Regions from separate parts of the Streptomyces sp. JLBG701 genome, predicted to be linked through region 3. Evidence: riboswitches for the same ligand, from Rfam matches in the RefSeq annotation. Region 3 holds a riboswitch; each other region holds the start of a gene.
The links. A riboswitch is a leader RNA that binds a small molecule or an ion and turns the genes downstream of it on or off. The one in region 3 is predicted to bind cyclic di-AMP.
Positions count from the first base shown of each region.

Region 1: another riboswitch for cyclic di-AMP. It lies ahead of AC5DRG_RS44750 (M23 family metallopeptidase); the one in region 3 lies ahead of AC5DRG_RS31465 (transglycosylase SLT domain-containing protein).
Region 2: another riboswitch for cyclic di-AMP. It lies ahead of AC5DRG_RS21435 (transglycosylase family protein); the one in region 3 lies ahead of AC5DRG_RS31465 (transglycosylase SLT domain-containing protein).

Region 1 covers NZ_CM178588.1:9,779,784-9,785,635, forward strand. The annotation lists gene AC5DRG_RS44740 (tyrosine-protein phosphatase) at 1-717, opposite strand, end outside; gene AC5DRG_RS44745 (alpha-galactosidase) at 888-2,960, shown strand; cyclic di-AMP (ydaO/yuaA leader) riboswitch at 3,247-3,424, shown strand; gene AC5DRG_RS44750 (M23 family metallopeptidase) at 3,427-4,392, shown strand; gene AC5DRG_RS44755 (DUF6250 domain-containing protein) at 4,581-5,294, shown strand; gene AC5DRG_RS44760 (SGNH/GDSL hydrolase family protein) at 5,438-5,852, shown strand, end outside.
Region 2 covers NZ_CM178588.1:4,684,690-4,690,541, forward strand. The annotation lists gene AC5DRG_RS21420 (DUF501 domain-containing protein) at 35-559, opposite strand; gene AC5DRG_RS21425 (FtsB family cell division protein) at 589-1,065, opposite strand; gene eno (phosphopyruvate hydratase) at 1,178-2,464, opposite strand; gene AC5DRG_RS21435 (transglycosylase family protein) at 2,777-3,457, opposite strand; cyclic di-AMP (ydaO/yuaA leader) riboswitch at 3,461-3,647, opposite strand; gene AC5DRG_RS21440 (transglycosylase family protein) at 3,845-4,771, opposite strand; gene AC5DRG_RS21445 (cytochrome P450 family protein) at 4,965-5,852, opposite strand, start outside.
Region 3 covers NZ_CM178588.1:6,784,493-6,790,344, reverse strand. The annotation lists gene AC5DRG_RS31470 (CocE/NonD family hydrolase) at 7-2,031, shown strand; cyclic di-AMP (ydaO/yuaA leader) riboswitch at 2,311-2,490, shown strand; gene AC5DRG_RS31465 (transglycosylase SLT domain-containing protein) at 2,494-2,976, shown strand; gene AC5DRG_RS31460 (HAD family hydrolase) at 3,111-3,923, opposite strand; gene AC5DRG_RS31455 (carboxymuconolactone decarboxylase family protein) at 4,013-4,474, opposite strand; gene AC5DRG_RS31450 (NAD(P)-binding domain-containing protein) at 4,591-5,799, opposite strand; gene AC5DRG_RS31445 (carboxylate--amine ligase) at 5,827-5,852, opposite strand, start outside.

The DNA.
Region 1 (5,852 bases), 3.0 Mb from region 3:
GCCCCACGTCTCCTCGATGGTCTCGACGGCCGCCGTCAGGTATTCGGCCCGCGCGTCGAAGAGGGGGCTGAGCAGCTCCATGACCTCGGGGGAGTAGGCCGAGGCCGAGGAGCTGCTGCGGTGCACCTTGTAGCGGCGGTGCTTGGCGTTCGACTCCAGGTAGTCGGCGAGGATCGCCTCGCGCTCCACGCCCAGGGCGAGGAGGGTCACGGCTATCGACAGGCCCGCGCGGTCCTTGCCGGCCGCGCAGTGCATCAGGGCCGGCACGCTGTCCTCGGCGAGCGCGTGCAGCACCCGGGAGTGCTCGGCGGTGCGTTCCTTGACGATCGTGCGGTACGAGCCGATCATGCGGTCCGCGCCCTTGCCGTCCCCGAGGAACGAGCGCAGCTGGTCGATGTCGCCGTCGCGGACCATGACCCAGAACTCGGAGCCGTGTGCGGGATCCGTCAGCGGCAGGTTCACATTGCGCACGCCGGGCAGCTCGACGTCCTCGCCTTCCAGCTTCTTGTCGGCCGCGTTGCGGAAGTCGAAGATCGTGTGCAGGCCCAGGGAGGCGAGGAACGTGGCGTCCTCGTCGGTCGCGTGCGCGAGATGGCCGCTGCGGAACAGCACGCCCTGCCGCACCCGCCGTCCGTCCACGGTCGGCAGCCCGCCCACGTCACGGAAGTTGCGCACTGCGGCCAGCTCGGGCTCGGTCGACGGCACCTGCTGCGTCACGGGGGCTCCTCCCAGTCCGCCCCGCCGACGCACGTCATCGGTGGGCACGCCTTCGACCATACGACATGGATTCCCAGGGCAATGAGTTGTCCACAGGCGTTGCTTCTCCGGCCCCCGGACGTTGATGATGTTGGTGCTTGATCGGACCTGTTGAGATGTGTGGGAGCCTGATGTTGGAGATCGCCGAGACCGGTCGTACGTGGCTTCTTTCGGGCCCCACGAGCAGTTACGCCGTCCATCTCACGGACGCCGACGAACTGCTGCATCTGCACTGGGGTCCCAGGATCACCCTGGCCGACGCCGAGGCCCTCGCCGTGCGCCCGCTGCCGGACTACTGGCCCTTCGAGTCCCAGCTCGACGGCCGTGAGGAGTACCCGGTCGAGGGCGGCCCCCGCTTCACGCGCCCCGCCCTGTCCGTGCGCACGGACGAGCGCCGCGGCACCGAGTGGAGCTTCGAGCGGGACGAGAGCGAGGGCGACGAACTGCGGCTCCGCTTCCGCGACGCCGGGCTGTCCGTCACGCTGCACTACCGGATGCGCGGAGATGTCGTCGAGCGCTGGACGACGCTCGGCAACGACGGCCCGGCCGCCCTGGAGCTGCTCCGCGCCGACTCGGCCACCTGGACCCTGCCCGACCGCGACGGCTGGCGCCTGTCCCAGTTGCACGGCCGCTGGGCCGCCGAGTCCCGGCTCGTGAGCGCCCCCCTCACCTACGGTGAGAAGGTCATCGGCAGCCGCCGCGGCCACACCGGGCACCAGCACCTGCCGTGGGTCGCGCTCGACACCGACGCGAACGAGGAGCGCGGCGAGGTCTACGGCTGCGCCCTCGGCTGGTCGGGGTCCTGGCGGATCGCCGTGGCCCAACTTCCGGACGCGCGCGTGCAGATCACCGGCGGGGTGGGATACGACGACTCGGGCCTGCTGAAGCTGGACGCGGGCGAGTCGTTCACGACGCCCGTCTTCGCGGGGTTGTGGAGCGACGCGGGCTTCGGCGGCGCCAGCCGGACCTGGCACGCCTACCAGCGGACGTACGTCATCCCGGAGGTCGACCAGGACCGGCCGGTGCTCTTCAATTCCTGGGAGGCCACGGAGTTCGACATCGCCGAGGAGCAGCAGCGGGAGCTCGCGCGGCGGGCCGCGGCGATGGGCGTCGAGCTGTTCGTGGTCGACGACGGCTGGTTCGGGACGCGGACCAGCGACCGGGCCGGGCTCGGCGACTGGGCGCCCAACCCCGACCGCTTCCCGGCCGGCCTCAAGCCGCTCGCCGACTACGTCCACGACCTCGGCATGCAGTTCGGCATCTGGGTCGAGCCCGAAATGGTCAATCCGGACAGCGAGCTGTATCGCGCGCACCCCGACTGGGTGCAGTTCCAGCCCGGACGAAAGCGGACGGAGTTCCGCAATCAACTGGTACTGAACCTCGCCCGCGAGGACGTCCAGGAATACCTCTGGGAAAAGCTCGACGGACTCCTCTCCAGCGCCCCCGTCGACTACGTCAAGTGGGACTTCAACCGCTGCTTCACCGACGCGGGCTGGCCCGGTGAGCCGTATCCGCAGCGCCTGTGGGTCGACCATGTGCGCGCGCTCTACGCCCTGTTGGACCGGCTGCGGGAGGCCCATCCCGGGGTGGCCTTCGAGTCCTGCTCGGGTGGCGGCGGCCGGATCGACCTCGGTGTGATGAGCCGTACGGATCAGGTGTGGACCTCGGACAACACCGACCCCCTCGACCGGCTCGCCATCCAGCACGGCTTCAGCCAGATCCACCCCGCCCGGGTCATGGCCGCCTGGGTCACCGACAGCCCGAACACCCAGCTCAACGGCCGGGTCAGCTCGCTCCGATTCCGGTTCGTGAGCTCCATGGCGGGCGTACTCGGCGTCGGTGGCGACCTCGCGAAGTGGAGCGACGAGGAGCTCGCCGAGGCGCGGGAGTGGGTGGAGCTCTACAAGGAGATCCGGCCCCTCGTGCAGCGCGGCGACCAGTACCGGCTGCGGCCTCCGCGCGGCGGGCTGAGCGCCGTGCAGTACGTGCGCGGCGACGAGGCCGTCGTCCTCGCCTGGCTCCAGGCGCAGAGTTACGGCGAGCCGGTCCCGGCTCTTCGGTTGCGCGGCCTCGACCCGACAGCATCGTACGAATGCCGTGAAACGGGCGAAGTTCACAGGGGTGCCGTATTGCTGCATCACGGGCTGCGTACAGGCTTGCTCGGTGACCTTGATGCGGCAGTTTTCCGGCTGCGTCGCATCTGAGTATTCTGTCCGAATTGAACCCTTCATTCCAACTCGCTCTGGAATGAAGGGTTCTGGGGATGTGTCGCGTGAGCAGCGTCTCATTCGTGACCGAGCGTCGCCCGTCATGTTCACGTAATTCCGGTTCATTTCCTGGGGATTTGAAGTAAGTGACGGGGGTGGAATTCACGGAGGGTGACCGTGAATTCTCACAGGGGATCACAAGAAACGCGTGCAACTGGAACCTCCTGCTTGTCCCTTTGCGTCTTGGTCGCTTACGTTCGCCACCAATCCGGACGGACGCCCAATCCTGCCGCCGCCCGGAATCCGCAACTCACCGGTGAACGGCAGGAGCGGGGGACCCACAGGTAGAACCGCCTGTTCCGGTCTCCGGAACGGCTAGGGGTAAAGCCGCGTTTCGACGCGACCGGGCATCTCCAGCTCGCACCCGACAGCTCACCTCGTAGGCGCCGGAGAGGAATTCGTCATGCCCGCGAAGGGTAAGCACCGCCGCCCGAAGGCCCAGCGTTTCACCCGCTCGATCGCCGTTGCCGGAACCGGCGGAGCCGCACTCGCCCTTCCGCTCATGGGGGCCACCGGCGCCCATGCGGCCACCCCGCAGTCCGTTTCGGAAAAGGCCGCGCAGTCTTCCACCGCGACGGTCGAGAAGACGGCCACTGAAAAGAAGGCCGCCGAGAAGAAGGCCAACACCAAGAGTTCGGGCGTCAAGACCTATTCGGTGCGAGCCGGGGACTACCTCTCGAAGATCGCCGACGAGCAGGACGTCAGCGGCGGCTGGACGAGGATCTACCAGGACAACCGCAAGGCCATCGGCAGCAACCCGTCCCTGATCCACCCCGGCTTGAAGCTCACGCTCGGCGGAAAGGCCGCGACGGGTAAGACGGGTAAGACGGACACCACCAAGTCGTCGTCCTCTTCGTCTTCTTCAGCCTCCTCGTCCTCGTCCTCGTCTTCTTCGGCTTCCTCGTCCTCGAACACGTCGACGAGCGACGCGACCGACACCACGAGCACCAGCACCTCCAGCGGCTACACCCTCCCCGTGGCCGGTGCCACCGTCGGCACCGCCTACCACACGGCGGGCAGCATGTGGTCCAGCGGCTACCACACGGGCGTCGACTTCGTCGTCCCGACCGGTACTTCGCTCAAGGCCGTGGCCGCGGGCACGGTCGTCTCCGCCGGCTGGGGCGGTGCGTACGGCAACCAGGTCGTCATCAAGCTCGCCGACGGCTACTACGCCCAGTACGCCCACCTCTCGTCGCTCTCCGTCTCCAGCGGCCAGACCGTGACCGAGGGGCAGCAGCTCGGCCTCTCCGGTGCGACCGGCAACGTGACCGGCCCCCACCTCCACTTCGAGATCCGCACCACGCCGGACTACGGCTCGGACGTGGACCCGGTCGCCTACCTCCGCTCCCACGGTGTCTCCGTCGGCTGACACCCGCGCCTGAAGCGCCCCCACGCCACCGAAGGCCGGACCCCGATCCCCGGGTCCGGCCTTCGGTGTGTCCACTGCTCCCCGTTCGTGATCGCTGTGTTGCCTCTTTGTGGCAGGGGTGTCCAAGGCGTCGGCAGGGGAGGGAGGGTGAGGCGACAGTGATCCCGTTCCCGAAGGAGTCGTATCCCGTGACGACCACGCGTAGAACGTTCGGAGCCCTCGCCGCCGGCACCGCCCTCGCGGCGCTCGCTCCGACGGCGGCGAGCGCCGCGCCCCGCCACCGCCGGCTCATCGCGCACGACGACTTCCGCCACGGTCTCGGGCAGTGGGTCGCCGAGTTGCAGGGCGGCGGCACCGTCACCGCCTCCCGCGGTGTCCTGGAGATCGACGTGCCGAGCGGTGCGACGGTCTGGTTCAAGCGGAGGCTGGAGGGGCCGTACGTTCTCGAGTACACCGCCACGCCGGTGTCCGAGGGCGGGGTCAACGACCGGGTCTCCGACCTCAACAACTTCTGGAACGCCACCGACGTGCGCTCCCCGGACGACCTCTTCGCCACCGTGCGGGGCGGCGCGCTCGACGAGTACGACTACCTCAGGACGTACTACGTCGGCTACGGCGCCAACACGAACACCACGACGCGGCTGCGCCGGTACGTGGGGGAGCCAGGGGTCCGCCCGCTCGTCTACGACTACACCGAGCCGCTGCTCACCGCGAACGAGCCGAACCGGGTCCGGATCGTCTCGGACGGGTCGACGGTGCTGTGGTGGAACAACGGGCGGCTCGTCTTCGACTTCACGGACCCGGAGCCGTACACGAGCGGGCACTTCGCCTTCCGGACCGTGTGGAGCCACTTCAGGATCACAGAGTTCCGGGTGTGGCGGTTGACGCCGGAACAGCCCTGATCGGAGGGTTATTCCTCAGTTGGGAAAGCCTTTAGCAGTGGCTTATGTCACCGTCCGTCAACCCCTTATTACGGTCGCGTAGGTCACACCCGAAGAGGAATCATGCCGGTGTGGCAGACGATTCGAAGAATGACAACAGATCAGTGATCGGGTCGTACGTGGCGGTGGGGGACAGCTTCACCGAAGGCGTCGGCGACCCCGGCCCCGACGGGGCGTTCGTCGGCTGGGCCGACCGGTTCGCGGTACTGCTCGCCGACCGGCGGCCCGAAGGCGACTTCGGCTACACCAACCTCGCCGTGCGCGGCAAACTGCTCGACCAGGTCGTGGCGGACCAGGTCCCGCGGGCCATCGAGCTCGCGCCCGACCTGGTCTCGTTCTGTGCGGGCGGCAACGACATCCTCCGGCCCGGTACCGATCCCGACGAGGTCGCCGAACGCTTCGAGCGGGCGGTCATCGCACTCACCTCGGCCGTCGGCACGGTGGTGGTGACGACCGGCTTCGACACCCGTGGCGTGCCCGTGCTGAAGCATCTGCGCGGCAAGATCGCCACCTACAACG
Region 2 (5,852 bases), 2.1 Mb from region 3:
CTGGGGGCGGCAGCCCCCAGAGACGGACGCACGGTCACGACTCGGCGCCCGGCACCACACACGGCCCCTTCGCCCACCACTCCGGCAGCATCGCAATCGCCTCATCGCCGAGCGGATTGACGCCCGGCCCGGCGGCCAGCGAATGCCCCACCAGCACATGCAGACACTTCACCCGGTCCGGCATGCCACCCGCGCTGGGGAAGCCCTCCAGCACCTCGATGGCGTCACGACGCGCGATGTAGTCCTCGTGCGCGGAGCGATACGCCGAGGCAAGCTCCGGATCAGTCTGCAGCCGCTCCGTCATCTCCTTCATCACCCCGTTCGCCTCCAACGTGCCGATCGCCGAAGCAGCACGCGGACACGTCAGGTAATACGTCGTCGGGAACGGCGTACCGTCCGGCAGCCGAGGCGCCGTCTCGACAACATCCGGCTGCCCACACGGGCACCGATGCGCGATCGCACGCAGCCCACGAGGCGGACGCCCCAACTGCTGCTTGAAGGCCTCGACATCGGCGTCGGTGGGCTCGGTGCGCGGGGTGGAAGGCGGAGGCGTTTCCATGCTCGTACGAAAGACTCTCTGTAGTCAGTTCACTGGTCGGACGCGTCGGACTTGTCGACCCCGTCCCAGACGTTCGCGTACCAGGGACGGTCGGCCACGCCGAGGTCGGCGCGCGACTGCTTGGCCGCGTCCGGGTCGACGACGGTGAAGCCGGTCTCCCCGGGCAGTACATAGTGCAGCCGCAGCCGGATCTGCTGCTCCGCGTACGCGTCGTCCTGCCAGCGTGCCTTGAGGTCGCGCAGCTGTTCCACCCGCTCCTTGGCCTGCTGCTTCTGCCGCTGCAGGTCGGCGATCTCGGCGCGCTGGGAGACGTACTGCCTTATCGGGTAGGCGAGGGCGACGATCAGCGAGCACAGGACGAGGGCGAGGAGGGCGGCGCGGCCGGTCAGCCGGGAGCGGCGGGCCTGCCGTTTGGTCTGGGAGCGGTAGACGCGGGCCGCGGTCTGCTCGCCGAGCAGCTTGATCCTGGTCGCGGTGGAGAAACGGTCCCGGTCCTTCACGGCCATCTCTCACTCCCGTTCCCGACACGCGCGTACGTCCCCGCACACGGTACGGGACCGGGTACGGGGACGTACGTACGACTGGCTAAGCCTTAACCCTGTACGGGTCGTACGGGGGTCAGCCCTTGAAGCGCGGGAAGGCCGAGCGCCCGGCGTACACCGCCGCGTCGTCGAGGATCTCCTCGATGCGCAGCAGCTGGTTGTACTTGGCGACGCGCTCGGAGCGGGCCGGGGCGCCGGTCTTGATCTGGCCGCAGTTGGTGGCGACGGCGAGGTCGGCGATGGTGACGTCCTCGGTCTCACCGGAGCGGTGCGACATCATGCACTTGAAGCCGCTGTTCTGGGCGAGGGTCACGGCGTCCAGGGTCTCGGTCAGCGAGCCGATCTGGTTGACCTTGACGAGCAGCGCGTTGGCGGCGCCCTCGTCGATGCCGCGGGCCAGACGCTCCGGGTTGGTGACGAACAGGTCGTCGCCGACGATCTGGACCTTGCCGCCAAGCTTGTCCGTGAGGACCTTCCAGCCGGCCCAGTCGTCCTCGAACAGCGGGTCCTCGATGGAGACGAGCGGGTAGGCCGCCACGAGCTCCTCGTAGTACTCCGTCATCTCGGCGGCGGAGCGCTCCTTGCCCTCGAAGAGGTACTTGCCGTCCTTGTAGAACTCGGAGGCGGCGACGTCGAGCGCGAGGGCGACCTGCTCACCGGGAACGTAACCGGCCTGCTTGATGGCCTCGAGGATGAGGTCGAGGGCGGCGCGGTTGGAGTCCAGGTTCGGGGCGAAGCCGCCCTCGTCGCCGAGGCCGGTGGACAGGCCCTTGGACTTCAGCACGCCCTTGAGGGTGTGGTAGACCTCCGTGCCCCAGCGCAGCGCCTCGGAGAAGGACTCCGCGCCGATCGGGGCGATCATGAACTCCTGGATGTCCACGTTGGAGTCGGCGTGCGAGCCGCCGTTCAGGATGTTCATCATCGGAACGGGCAGCAGGTGCGCGTTCGGGCCGCCCAGGTAGCGGAAGAGCGGCAGGTCGCTGGCCTCGGAGGCGGCGTGCGCGACGGCGAGGGAGACGCCGAGGATGGCGTTGGCGCCGAGCGAGCCCTTGTTGTCGGTGGCGTCCAGGTCGAACATCGCCTGGTCGATCAGGCGCTGCTCGGTGGCGTCGTAGCCGACGAGCTCCGGGCCGATCTGCTCGATGACGGCCAGTACGGCCTTCTCGACACCCTTGCCCTGGTAGCGGTTGGGGTCACCGTCGCGGAGCTCGATGGCCTCGAAGGCGCCCGTGGAGGCGCCGGACGGGACGGCGGCACGACCCGTGCTGCCGTCGTCGAGGCCGACCTCGACCTCGACCGTGGGGTTGCCTCGGGAGTCCAGGATTTCCCGGGCTACGACGACGTCGATGGACGGCACGAGCATCTCCTTCTTGGGATGTGACGCGGCTCTGCAAGACCGCGATGGGTTCTGCGAGACCGAGCCTAACCGGCTCCGGGCGATCAGCCACCGCTTGGACCGGCCCCTGGACAGAACCGAGAGTAAATTGTTTCTGAACTGAACAAAGACGGCCGTACAAAGACGGCCGTACAAAGTCGGCGCAAGAAAAAGCCCCGCCCCGGTGCGTACGGGGGAACACGCACCGGAGCGGGGAGCCTCGTGGGGGACGGGGGTGACCCTCACGAGGCCTTCAGTATGAGGACCACGGATGTGAGGGCGCTGTGGTTCAGCTAGGTCTTACTTGAGGTGGAGCTGCTGACCCGGGTAGATGAGGTCGGCGTCCTCGACGATGTCCTTGTTCAGCTTGAACAGCTTCGCCCAGCCGCCCTTGACGTCGTGCTCCTCGGCGATGGAGCTGAGGGTGTCACCCTTGACGACCTTGTACTCGCCGTCACCCTTCTTGACCTTCTTGCCGGTCGGGGTGGTCACGGTCTTCTTGGCGGCCGGGCGCTCGGCGGAGCGGGAGGCCGACTGCTCGGTCGAGCGAGTGGTGGTGCCGGTGCTCGTGTCGGCGGAGGAGCTGGAGCTGCTGCTGCCGGTGTACGAGGCGCTGGACAGGCCGGTGCCACAGGTCGGCCAGGCACCCTTGCCCTGCGCGGCGAGGACCTTCTCGGCTATCTCGATCTGCTGCGCCTTGGTGGCCTGGTCGGCGGTGGAGGCGTAGGCGGAGCCGCCGTACGCGGCCCAGGTGGAGGCCGAGAACTGGAGGCCGCCGTAGTAGCCGTTACCGGTGTTGATGGCCCAGTTGCCGCCGGACTCGCACTGGGCGACGGTGTCCCACTCGGAGGCGGTGGCGGCGGAGGCGGTGCCGGACGCCATCAGCGGCGCAGCGATGGCGACACCGGTCACGCCGGCCAGTGCGGCGACGCGGGTGGCCTTGGACGGGCGACGGTGCTTGCCCTTACCGGAAAACAGCATGGTTGATCCCCTCACCGACGCCTGCGAGGTGAGCTGTCGGGTTCGGGCCGTGTGAGTTGCCCGGCCGCACACCTTTCGATGTACGACTTCACCCCAAGCCGGTTCCGGCCACTGAAGCCTCGAAGGCTTCAACTGCCGGGCCCGGCACTTACCTTGGGTCCCCCGCTCCTGCCTACGGCGCTGTTGAGCGACGACTGTTCCCGTAGGCCGCTGGCAGGACTCGGCGTTGCGGCAGACGGGGCTCGTGTTGACGAGCGGTGACGACCGTAGACAGGCGATCGCCGGAATTTCAAAGACGATCAGGGCTTCTGAGACTCATCCCACACTTTCCCCAAACCGGACATTCAGCGCGAACCATGACGCGAACTCCCGCTGCTTTTAACCCGTTTAGACACCAAGATCGAGGGTCTGACCGGCGAAGATGTGACTCGGGTCGGACCCGATCGCCTTCTTGTTCGCGGCATAGAGCGCACGCCATCCGCCATCGAGGTCAAGGGAGTCGGCGATGGACGCGAGCGAGTCGCCGGCACGGACTGTGTACGACTCACGCGACTCACTGGCGCCGCGATGCCTGCCGGTGCCGAGCGCGCCCGTGTCGACGAGGGCCGAAGAGCCGACACTCTGCTCGAAGTTGCCCGACTCGTCACCCTTCGTCGCACCTGTGGATGAACTGTCCGTTTCCTGAGGAGCGCTCTCGGTGGACGTCGACGCGGACTCGGAAGACGAAGGCGACTTGTCGGACTTGGTGGAGTTGTCCGCGGAGTTGCCCGTGGAGCCGGCGTCGGCGGAAGCGCCCGGGGAGTCGCTTGAGGAGTCGCTGGACGAAGAGGACGTATCAGATGATTTACCGGAGGAGTCGGACAGACCGGAAGAGCTGGACGAATCCGACGAGTCGGACGAGTCCCCCGCGACACCCGTGTCGACATCCGCCGAAGCCGAGTCCTGGCTGAGCCCGTTGAGCAGGCCGCAGGTGGACCACGCGCCCACACCCTGGTCGTCGAGGAGCTTCTCGGCGACGGCTATCTGCTGCGAGCGGCTGGCCAGGTCGGCGCTCGGGGCGTAGTCCAGGCCGCCGTACTCCTCCCAGTTCTCCTGGCTCAGCTGGAGGCCGCCGTAGTACCCGTTGCCCTCGTTGGCACTCCACGCGCCGCCGCTCTCGCACTCCGCGACGCGATCCCACGTGGTGCCGTCGGCGGCGCTCGCCACCGTCGCCCCGAGGAGCGGGATCGCGATGGCGGAGCCGGTGACTCCGGCCGCGACGAGGATGGCGGGGGCCTGACGGGGGCGACGGTGACGACCGTTCCCGGAGAGCATGTGGGGACCTTTCCGGAGGCAACAGTGACCTGCGCGACGGATGAAGCGGGGGCGTCGCACTGGTACGCGAACGTATCTGCAGTCGATCACTTGTCACAAGTTAATGCCGCGAGGATCACGTGAAGATCACAGACTTGAGGGTTTGTCAGGTTTGCGGTGGCGGAGCGGGGCCCTGCGCAGTCGCCGGACGGAATTAACGGACCGGCGTGAACTCCACAGGCAAAGTGCGCAATCCACGCATGATGAGGCCGCCGCGCCAGCGCAAATCGGTTGGATCCGCCGCGAGTTGGAGGTCTGGGAGGCGGGTGAGGAGCGTGGCGAGCGCCGTCTGGCCCTCCAGGCGGGCGAGGGGGGCGCCGAGGCAGTAGTGGATGCCGTGGCCGTAACCGAGGTGCTGATTGTCACGTCGGGAGAGGTCGAGCGTGTCCGGCTGCGCGAAGCGTTCGGGGTCGCGGTCCGCGGCCGCGAGTACGACGAGGACGGGGTCGCCTGCTGCGATGTCCTGTCCGCCGACGGTGAGCGGCTCGATGGCGAAGCGCCAGGTGGCGAGTTCGACGGGGCCGTCGTAGCGGAGGAGTTCCTCGACGCCGGTTTCGAGGAGGCCGGCGTCGTGGGCGGCGAGGGAGGTTTGGAGGCGGGCTCGCTGCTCGGGGTGGGTGAGAAGGGCGTACGTGCCGTTGCCGATCAAGTTGACGGTCGTCTCAAATCCGGCAAACAGCAAGATAAAGGCCATGGCTGCCGCCTCGTTCTCGGTGAGGTGCTCGCCCTCGTCCGAGGCGCGGATGAGGCCGGAGATGAGGTCCTCGCCGGGGGCGGGGTCGGCGGGGAGGGCCTCGCGCTTGCGGTGGATCAGTTCGGCGAGATAGCCGCGCATCTTCTTCACGGACCGCGCGACACCGCCCCGGGGCCCGCCGCCGTGCCGGGTCATCATGCCCGCCCAGTCACGGAAGTCGTCCTGGTCCTCGCGGGGGACGCCGAGCAGGTCGCAGATGGCGTAGATGGGGAGCGGGAAGGCGAACTCGTGGATGAGGTCGGCGGAGCCGCGCTCGGCGAACCGGTCGATGAGGTGGTCCGTCAACTC
Region 3 (5,852 bases):
ATGAGCATGCACATCCGTACGTCCTTCCCCTACGAGACCACTCACGAGGACCTCGTCATCCCGCTGGCTGGGGGCACCTCCCACGCTTTCGGCAGTGGGGGAGGAACACTCCTCTACGCGCGCGTGTGGCGCCCTCTGACGGACGAACCCGTGCCGGCGCTCCTGGAGTACCTCCCGTACCGCCTGACCGACTGGACAGCCCCACGCGACTTCCAGCGCCACCCCTGGTACGCGGGCCACGGCTACGCCTCCGTCCGGGTCGACATCCGCGGGCACGGCAACAGCGAGGGCATGCCGGGCGACGAGTACGACGGGCAGGAGCTGGCCGACGGGGTCGAGGTGGTGAACTGGCTGGCGGCGCAGCCCTGGTGCTCCGGGCGGGTCGGCATGTTCGGCATCTCCTGGGGCGGCTTCAACTCCCTCCAGATCGCGGCCCTCGCGCCCGAGCCGCTCAAGGCGATCGTCACGGTCTGCTCGACGGACGACCGCTATGACAACGACGTGCACTACACGGGAGGTTCCGTCCTCGCCGTGGACATGCACGCGTGGGCGGCGACCATGCTCGCCTTCGTGTCCCGGCCGCCCGACCCGCACTACGTCGGCGAGTCCTGGCGCGACATGTGGCTCAAGCGCCTGGAGCGGGTGGACCCCTTCCTGCACACCTGGCTGGCCCACCAGACGCGGGACGACTACTGGCGCCACGGCAGCGTCTGCGAGGACTACGGCGCGATCGACGCCGCCGTCCTGGCCGTGGGCGGCTGGCACGACCCGTACCGCGACACGGTCCTGCGCCTGGTCGAACACCTCCCGCCGGACCGCGTACGCGGCCTGATCGGCCCCTGGTCGCACCAGTACCCCGACCGCGGCCTCCCGCCCGGCCCGGCGATCGGCTTCCTCCAGGAGACCCTGCGCTGGTGGGACCAGCACCTGAAGGGCATCGACACCGGCATCATGTCCGAGTCCCTCCTGCGCGCGTACATCAGCGACTCGCACCCCCCGGCGACGGTCTACGAGACCCTCCCGGGCCGCTGGGTGGGCGAACCGGCCTGGCCCTCCCCCAACGTCACGACCATCTCGTACGGCCTTCAGGGCGCCCCTCTTCCGGTCCGTTCCCCCATGCACACGGGCGTCGACGCGGGCCGCTTCTTTCCCTTCGGCAACGACGGCGACCTGCCGCCGGACCAGCGGGACGAGGACGCGAGGTCGGTCTGCTTCGAGTTCGAAGTGCCGGAGGAGGCCTGGGTGTTGGGGCGGCCGAGGGTGCGGCTGCGGCTGACGTCGGAGGTGGGGCGCGGCCAGGTGGTCGCCCGGGTCTGCGACGTGGCGCCGGACGGCTCGTCGACCCTGGTCACCCGGGGTGTGCTGAACCTGTCGGCGCGGCAGGGGCGCGACCGGGCCGTGGCGTGGCCGCCGGGCGCCACGGAGGAGGTGACCTTCGAGCTCAACGGCATCGGTCACGTCTTCCCGCCGGGGCACCGCATCCGCCTCGCGGTCTCCTCGGCGTACTGGCCGTGGATCTGGCCCCAGCCGGAGTCGGCGGCGGGCTTCACGCTGGATCCGGCGGGCAGTGCGCTGGAACTGCCGGTACGAAACCACGAGTTGACGCCGGGGATCCGCTTCGAGGAACCGGAGGAGGCGGAGCCGATCGGCGTGAACTACCCGGCCACGCTGGACGAACCGCGCCCCGAGCGACTGGTCGTCCGCGATGTCGCGAAGGGCGAGTGGCGCCTGGAGGTCGACCCGCGCTACGGCGGTACGCGCGTGTACCCCGACGGTCTGGAATTCACCGAGGACGCGCTGGAGACGTACACGATCAACGAGTCGGACCCCCTGTCGGCCCGCACCCGCTCGGACTGGTCGATCCGGCTGCACCGCCCCGAGATGGCCTGGGACACGACGGTCACCACTCGCTCGGAGATCGCCTGCGACGCGACGGCCTTCGTCACCTCCAACGAGGTGGTCTGCACGGAGGGCGGCGAGGTCGTCTTTCACCGGACATGGGAGAAGCGGATCCCACGGACAGCCGGTTAACCACTACTTGGGCTTCATTGCCCGATTTGCCGCTCTTGCGAACGCCCGTGAGTTGGGTCACTCACGGGCATTCACGCTTTCATGCACCGGAACCCGCCCCTCCCCTTGCGCCGATGGGCAATTGAGGCTTGGCGACCGCAAAGGATCAAGCACCGCATAAGCCTCACAACAAGGTCAACAGGCATGTTCTGTGAATCCGGTACTTGTTCCGGACATGTGCTGTCGCATACGTTCCCGGCCTGTCGGGCGGAACGCCGAATCCTGCCGCCGCTCGCCACACACTCATCGACGACCACTCGCACGGCAGGAGCGGGGGACCCAGGTAAGTCGCCGGACCCGGACGTCTTCGGACATACCGGTACGGCTTGGGGTTAAGTCGTGTCGCTCTACGGCGGCACGGCCGGGCACCTCCCAGCCCGCACCCGACAGCTCACCTCGCAGGCGCCGGAGAGGAAATCCGCCATGCCCGCTGCCGCTCAATACCGTCTCAAGCGCCCCAACCGCCTCGCCCGCAAGCTCGCCGTCCTCGGCACCGGAGCCGCCGTACTGGCCCTCCCGCTCATCGGCGCGACCACCGCGTCCGCGGCCACCACGACCACGGTCACGGCCACCTCGCTGGGATACGCGAACAACCTCGACGGCTGGATCCGGGCCTCCCTCCAGGTCATGGCGCAGAACGGAATCCCCGGGACGTACGACGGCATCTATCGCAACGTCATCCGTGAGTCCTCGGGCAACCCGTACGCCATCAACAACTGGGACTCCAACGCGGCCGCCGGCACCCCGTCCAAGGGCCTGCTCCAGGTGATCGACCCGACCTTCAACGCCTACCACGTGGCCGGCACGTCGTGGGACTCCTACGACCCGGTCGCGAACATCACCGCGGCCTGCAACTACGCGGCGGCGCGGTACGGCTCGATCGACAACGTCTACGGGGCGTACTAGCTCCGCCGGTAGAGCCGCGATGGGTGGTGCCGGGATGTGTCGTCTTGCGTCTGCGGCTTCGTCGTGGCTGGTCGCGCAGTTCCCCGCGCCCCTTGGGCCCTTCGGGCCTTCGGGGCTTCGGGGGTTCGGGGGTTTCAGAGCTGCGGGAACAGTCTTTCCAGGACTACGGCGATGCCGTCGTCCTCGTTCGACAGGGTGATCTCGTCGGCCACCGCCTTGAGTTCGGGATGGGCGTTGGCCATGGCGACGCCGTGGGCGGCCCAGTCGAACATCGGGATGTCGTTGGGCATGTCCCCGAAGGCGATCGTCCGGTCCGGGCTCAGGCCCAGGTGCCGGGCCGCCAGCGCCAGCCCCGTCGCCTTGGTGATGCCGCATGGCTGGAGTTCGACGGTCCCGGGCCCCGACATCGTGACGGTGGCGAGGGAACCCACCACTCCGCGCGCCGTCGACGCCAACTCGTCGTCGGACAGGGACGGGTGGCGCAGCAGGACCTTGCTGATGGGCTCGCCCCAGAGGTCGTCACGCTTCCCGACCTGTACCGCGGGCAGCGTCGGATGGGGCATCAGATACCCCGGTTCGATGAGCGTGAGCCCGTCGACGCCGTCCTGGTCGACGGCCGCGTACACCTGCCCGACCTCGGCCTCGATCTTGCCCAGCGCGGTCTCGGCCAACTCCCGGTCCAGGGTGACGGACCACAGCAGACGGTCCGCGCCGGCGTCGTACAACTGCGCGCCCTGCCCGCACACCGCGAGCCCCCCGCTGCCGAGGTCATCGAGCAGCGGGCGCACTCTCGGCGCCGGCCGTCCGGTCACGACGAGGTGCTGCGCACCGGCTTCAACCACCCTCGCCAGCACGGAAAGGGACCGGTCGGAGAGGGTGTCGTCGCCGCGCAGCAGCGTTCCGTCCAGGTCAGTGGCGATGAGTGAATATGCGATGGGTGCGGCCATGATCAGAGAATACGGACAGGACGCCCCACCGACTCGGCGCGAACCGGACGACAGCGACGCTCACTGCCGTCCCGGCCGCCCCACGCGGTTCATCCCCAAGTGGTGCCCGCGGGCTCCCTGATGGTGGTGTTGATGCGGTTGAACATGTTCGTGAGGGAGATCGTGAGGATCAGCGCGGACAGTTCCTTCTCGTCGAAGTGGTCGGCGATCTCGTCCCACAGGGCGTCCGGCACGGAGTCCTGCGAACGGTCGGCGAGCCGCGTCATCACCTCGGTCAACTGCAGTGCGGCGCGCTCCGCGTCCGTGAACCAGGGCGCCTCGCGCCAGACGGCCACAGCCGCGATCCGGTCCTCGCTCGTGCCGGCCTTCCGCAGGTTGTGCACATGCCCGTGGACACACGCGCTGCACCCGTTGATCTGGCTGGCGCGCAGCGCGACGACCTCCCCGAGCTCCTGCGACAGCCCGCCCTCGCCGATCGCCTGAACGAGACTGCCGATTCCCTTCATCGCGGTCGGAAGGACGTACGCCGGGTTCGTCATCCGTGCCTTCATGGTGCTGCCTCCTGGGTCAGTGGTCTGGTTGCTTGCTCACTCCACTGACGAAGCGGGGGCCGTCGTTGTGACAGACCGTCGGGACGTTTTCCGGGACGCTTTCCGCGAGCGTGCCCCTACCCGTGTGCCGCCACCAGGTGCTTGGCCAGCCGCGGTGACGCGAACTCCGTGCCGCACACGAAGCGCATCACCGGGCCGTACGAGGACGCCGACGGCAGCCCGGTGAAGTACAGCCCGGGTACGGACGACATGTACCCGGCGCCGAGCTTCGGGGTGCCGCGGCTCACCGCGAGCCGGGTGCGCAGCTCGTGCCCGAGGAAATCCATGGCGACGATGTCGACGCGGTAGCCCGTCGCCGCTATGACGTGGTCGGCGGACAATTCCTGTGTGCCGCCGGCGCGGTCGGTGACCGTCAGCGTCGGGCGGCGGCCGTCCGGCGCGTCCGCCCGTATGATCCGGGCGACCTCACTGACCTGCACCTTTCCCTCGAAGCGGTCGCGCAGCCACCACGCGCCCAGCGGACCGAGGACCTGGCGGACCAGGTAGTGGCGGGCCTCGGCCGGGAGGTAGCGGTAGGGATGCGGGTAGTAGCTCAGCGCCCACAGCGACCAGGCCCGCCCGAACGGTGACTCCGGGCGCAGTTTCGGCTGCTGCCACGGGGGTGAGCCGAAGGCGACCCTGCCGCGGCCCCGGGACACCACCCGTACCCGCGCGCCCGCCTCCGCGGCCAGCACCGCCGTCTCCAGCGCGGACTGGCCCGCGCCGACGACGATCAGCTCCTGGCCGGCGAACCGGTTCAGGTCGTGGTGCTGGGAACTGTGGGAGACAGGGCCCGTGGGGGTGGGTCCGTCCGCCGCCGCTCCGGCGAGCTCCGGGGGCAGGTGCGCGAGGCCGGACAGGCCCGTCGCCACCACGACCGCCCGGGCCGTGAACAACTCCCCCGAATCCAGCTTCAGTTCGAAGCCGGCGCCCCCGCTCCTGCGGTCCACGGACACGACCCGCACCTGCTCCAGCTCGGGCACCAGCCGCTGCTGGAACCACTCTCCGTAGGCGATGAAGGTCTCGACCGGGATGATGTCCTCGTCCGTGACCAGCCTGGGTATGCCCGCCGCGTCGCAGTAGTCGACGAGGGCGTGGCCGCGCTGCGGGGCGTCGATGTTGGAGGCCACCGGAGTCGACTTCAGGAGCATCCCGGCGGGCATGTGGTCGCGCCAGCTCACCATGGGTTCGCCGAAGACGCGGACGGGTAGGCCGCGCGCCCGCAGATGCGCGGCGGTGGACAGGCCGAACGGTCCGGCGCCGATGACTGCTACCGGTTGGATCACGAAGTCCCTCCCCAGGACGTCAATTCGTCACTTCGTGCTGGAGCTACTGCTGG